DNA from 2 places in the Arthrobacter sp. Y3221159 genome. Region 2 is predicted to be linked to the other one. Evidence: predicted binding sites of a transcription regulator. Region 2 holds the regulator's gene; the other holds the start of a gene.
What was found. Region 2 encodes HrcA, which represses chaperone genes, less so after heat shock. Its sites were predicted from a motif close to TTNGCACTCGNNNNNNNCGAGTGCNAA; they were not measured.
Positions count from the first base shown of each region.

Region 1: the regulator HrcA is predicted to act here: its motif matches at 1,306-1,332, upstream of groL (chaperonin GroEL).

Region 1 is NZ_JBNHFC010000012.1:8,376-10,770, forward strand. It holds gene AC5RT3_RS13340 (ABC transporter substrate-binding protein) at 1-1,212, shown strand, start outside; gene groL (chaperonin GroEL) at 1,510-2,395, shown strand, end outside.
Region 2 is NZ_JBNHFC010000019.1:24,582-26,976, forward strand. It holds gene AC5RT3_RS17260 (DUF3097 domain-containing protein) at 1-214, opposite strand, end outside; gene hrcA (heat-inducible transcriptional repressor HrcA) at 405-1,418, shown strand; gene dnaJ (molecular chaperone DnaJ) at 1,500-2,395, shown strand, end outside.

The sequences.
Region 1 (2,395 bases), on a different contig from region 2:
TGTGCCCTCCTGGCTGCCACTGCCTGTTCCGGAGTCACCGGCAACGTCCGCGTAGAGTCAGTCGAGGCGTCAGGCGACGGCATCCTGCGGGTTGGCCTGGTCCTGGACAACACCGGTGGCAGCAGTTTCCTCAATGACTCCCAGCTTGCCGCGGCCAGGCTCGCGGTCAGGGAGATCAACGCGACCGGCGGCCACAAGGGCAGGCCGGTGGAACTCCTGCCGGTCGAGTCGGGCCAGGATGCCGCGGCACAGGCACATGCACTGGTGGCCGGCAAGGCAGACGTTGTCGTAGGACCCACCGATTCGAGCCACGCACCCGCTGTCATTGATGTTCTCTCCCGGGCCCGGACACCGCTGATCTCGCCGGCCAACACGGCTGCAGGACTTACCGGCGCGGACTCCGGCGGTTACTACTTCCGCACGGCCGCCGCGGACGTCGCCCAGGCACCCGTCTTGTTGAAGCTTGCGAAGAATGCCGGTGCTGCCTCCGTTTCCGTGGTGTACCAGGAAGGCGCCTACGGCAAGGACGTCGCCGATGCCATTTCCGAAGCAGCGGGCCAGGCCGGACTGGACGTTGCGGCAACCGAGGAGTTCCCTCCGGGGGAGGCGGGCCGGGCCGCCGGCGCGGCAAGGGAGGCCGGTGCCGATGCCGTGATCCTGGTGGCCCGGGAAGGCGCCCAGGGCGCACTCGCGGAACTGGACAGTGCCGGGATCGCCGGCTCCCGCATCATCCTCAGCGATGGAGCCTTCGCCCGTTACGGGTCCAAGCTGGGCGCCAAGGCACTGGAGGGCGCCCGTGCCGTGGTCCCCGGACAGCTTCCCTCCGCCGGATTCCAGGAACGGCTGCTCGCCGTCGACGGCCAATTGAAGGATCTTTCCTTCGCCGCCGAGGCCTACGACGCCGTCACCCTGGCGGCGCTGGCCGCGGCCCGGGCACAGGACGACGCCGGTCGTTCCATCGCCGCCAACCTCATCAACGTGTCCGGCGGCGCTGCCGGCGTTTCCGCCGAGGCTCCCGCCTGCTCCACCTACAAGGACTGCGTCACGGGGCTGGCGGCGGGTGATGAGATCAATTACGACGGCGAATCCGGCCCCGTCGCGTTCGACGCCAACGGAGACATCACCACCGCGAACTTCAGGGTCTTCACGTATGGTGCCGACAACCTGCCGGCACCGAGCGGCAGCGAAACAGCGGGGCGCAGCGGAAACTGACGCGCTGATCGCCGTCAGCGAATACTCCTCGGACGGCCGCTGCTTCAATCGCCTTTCGCTTGCACTCTCACGTAGGGAGTGCTAATTATTGACTTAGCACTCTGACGTACCGACTGCTAACGCAAGGCCTGTTTCAACCAGGCGGTGCGCGGCATCGGGCTAGGAGCCAAGAAACACCTAACTGGAGTGAGGTCCGCACCCGGAGGCATACAGAGGCCGCCGGCAAAGGACCGTCCGTCGCGGGCACTGCAGCGAAGGTTCATTCTTAACGACCGTCCCGAAAGGACCACTGCCGTTATGGCCAAGATCATTGCATTTGATGAAGAGGCACGCCGCGGCCTTGAGCGGGGCCTGAACACCCTCGCCGACGCCGTTAAGGTCACCCTCGGCCCGCGTGGACGCAACGTCGTCCTCGAAAAGAAGTGGGGCGCCCCCACGATCACCAACGATGGTGTTTCCATCGCCAAGGAGATCGAGCTGGACGATCCCTACGAGAAGATCGGCGCCGAGCTGGTCAAGGAAGTTGCCAAGAAGACGGATGACGTCGCAGGCGACGGCACCACCACCGCTACCGTGCTGGCCCAGGCCCTGGTCAAGGAAGGCCTGCGCAACGTTGCCGCCGGCGCCGACCCGCTGTCCCTGAAGCGCGGCATCGAAAAGGCTGTTGACGCTGTCACCGCCGAGCTGCTGAACTCCGCCAAGGAAATCGAAACCAAGGAAGAGATCGCCGCCACGGCCTCGATCTCCGCCGGCGACGACGAAATCGGTGCGCTTATTGCCGAAGCCCTGGACAAGGTTGGCAAGGAAGGCGTCATCACGGTCGAGGAATCCAACACCTTCGGCCTGGAGCTCGAACTCACCGAAGGCATGCGCTTCGACAAGGGCTACATCTCCGCTTACTTCGTCACGGACGCAGAGCGCCAGGAAACGGTCCTCGAGGACCCGTACATCCTGATCGTCAACTCCAAGATCTCCAACGTCAAGGAACTGGTTGCTGTCCTCGAAAAGGTCATGCAGTCCAACAAGCCGCTGCTGATCATCGCCGAAGACATCGAGGGCGAGGCCCTGGCCACCCTGATCGTCAACAAGATCCGCGGCACGTTCAAGTCCGTCGCCGTCAAGGCTCCGGGCTTCGGTGACCGCCGCAAGGCACAGCTCGCCGACATCGCCGTGCTCACCGGCG
Region 2 (2,395 bases):
GGAAGCCGAAGCCGAGCCGGAACGTCCGTGACTTTCCCCGCCGGTCTTCCAGCGCCACCACGTGCATGCCGCCTGACTTTTCCACCCGCGTCACGGCACCAACCCACCCGGACTGCACGTCCTCCAGGACCATGCCGCGTTCAACGGGGACTTCGGGAAGTTGGGTGCGGACGGGGCCGGACATCTCCCGGGGCCCCCAGTTCTGGTAATCCATGGATCGACTCCGCCTAGCGCTAGATCAGTGCCGCCGGAATTTCGCCCGGAGCGGTACCAATGCTAACAACGGGGCGAGTCATAATAGACTGTTAGCACTTAGGCATGTCGAGTGCTAACCCTGATGGTTTTCCCTGATGTTTGTTGCACAGGGTGGCGCTGCCGCCCTGACCCTGGATTGGAGGTGGAGTGTGAGCGAGCCACGCAAACTGGAAGTGCTGCGGGCAATCGTGGAGGACTACGTCCACTCCCGCGAGCCCGTGGGTTCCAAGGCGCTGGTGGAAAGGCATCATCTCGGCGTATCCAGTGCAACAATCCGCAACGACATGGCAGCCCTGGAAGACGAAGGGCTCATCACCGCACCGCACACCAGTGCGGGCAGGATTCCCACGGACAAGGGCTACCGCCTGTTCGTTGACCAGATCTCGGCTGTGAAGCCGCTGTCCCAGGCTGAACGCCGCGCCATCCAGTCGCTGCTCGAAGGCTCCGACGACCTCGATGATGTCCTGGACCGGACCGTCCGGCTGCTGTCGCAACTGACCAACCAGGTGGCGGTGGTCCAGTATCCCCATCTGAGCCGGGCCCTGATCCGCCACATCGAATTCGTCCTGCTGGCACCGCGGAAAGTGCTGGTGGTTTTGATCGCCAACAGCGGCAAGGTGGAGCAGCGGGTCATCGACGTCGGCCAGGACCTCGGTGACGACGCCCTCGCCGCGCTCCGGACCCAGTTCCTCGGTTCCCTCGCCGGAACCCCGCTGGGCCAGTTAGGGCAGTCCCTGCCCGGCGTCGTCTCCGCCGTCGGCCCGGCGCAGCGGCCGGCTGCGCAGGCACTGGCCCACGGGCTGGAGCTCCTGGCGCACAGCAGCCGCGAGGAGCGCATGGTCATGGCGGGCACGGCGAACCTTGCCCGGTCCAACGTGGATTTCCCGCTCAGCATCGGACCTGTCCTGGAAGCCCTGGAGGAACAGGTGGTGATGCTGCGCCTGCTGAGCGAAATGGCGCAGGACCACCGTGGCGTGGCAGTCAGCATCGGGCGTGAGAACCCGTACGACGGCCTTGCCGAAGCTTCCGTGGTGGCCACCGGCTACGGTCCGGACAGCGCAGCGAAAATAGGCGTGCTGGGGCCCACGCGCATGGACTATCCCACCACTATGGCCGCCGTCAGGGCTGTTGCCCGCTACCTATCCCGGATTCTGGGGCCCTGAGCGGGGCGCCGGTTGCCCTGGCAGCCGGTCCGCGGAAGGACACCCCCACTGCATGCAGTCAACAAGGAAGAGATACGAACTTTGAGCAGCCACTACGACGTCCTTGGAGTCTCACCGGAGGCCACCGGAGAAGAAATCAAAAAGGCCTACCGCAAGCTGGCCCGTACCCTGCACCCGGACGTCAACCCGGGCGAGGAGGCCGCTGACCGCTTCAAGGCAGTGACCCATGCGTACGAAGTCCTCTCGGACCCCCAGAAGCGGCGCGTCTACGACACCACCGGCAACGAGAACGGCACGGACAACGGGTTCGGCGGCGGCAGCTACGCCGGGCAGGGCTTCGCATTCCAGGACATCTTCGACACCTTCTTCGGTGCCGGCGGCTCCACCGGTCCGGCCTCACGCGTCCGACGCGGCCAGGACGCCCTCATCAGCGTCCGGATCGACCTCCGTGACGCCGTGTTTGGCGTCAACAAGAAGCTCGAGGTGGATACGGCGGTCACCTGCCCCACCTGCGAAGGCTCCTGCTGCCAGCCCGGCACTCATCCGGAGCGCTGCGACATCTGCGGCGGCAGCGGCCAGGTCCAACGGGCAGTCCGTTCCATCCTCGGCCAGGTCATGACGGCTGCCCCCTGCGGCAGCTGCGAAGGATTCGGCACCGTCATCAAGGATCCCTGCAACGAGTGCAGCGGCCAGGGCCGCATCCGGAGCCGCCGTTCACTGACCATCAAGGTTCCTGCCGGCGTCGCCACCGGAACACGCATCCAGCTGTCCGGGCAGGGTGAGGCGGGACCCGCCGGTGGACCTTCCGGCGACCTCTACGTGGAGATCCGGGTCAACAACGATCCCACTTATGTCCGGGACGGGGACGACCTCCACGCCACCTTGAACATTCCCATGACGGCGGCCGCCCTTGGCACCGAGGTCAGCCTGGAAACCTTCGACGGCACGCAGGAAATCGACGTTAAGCCCGGCACCCA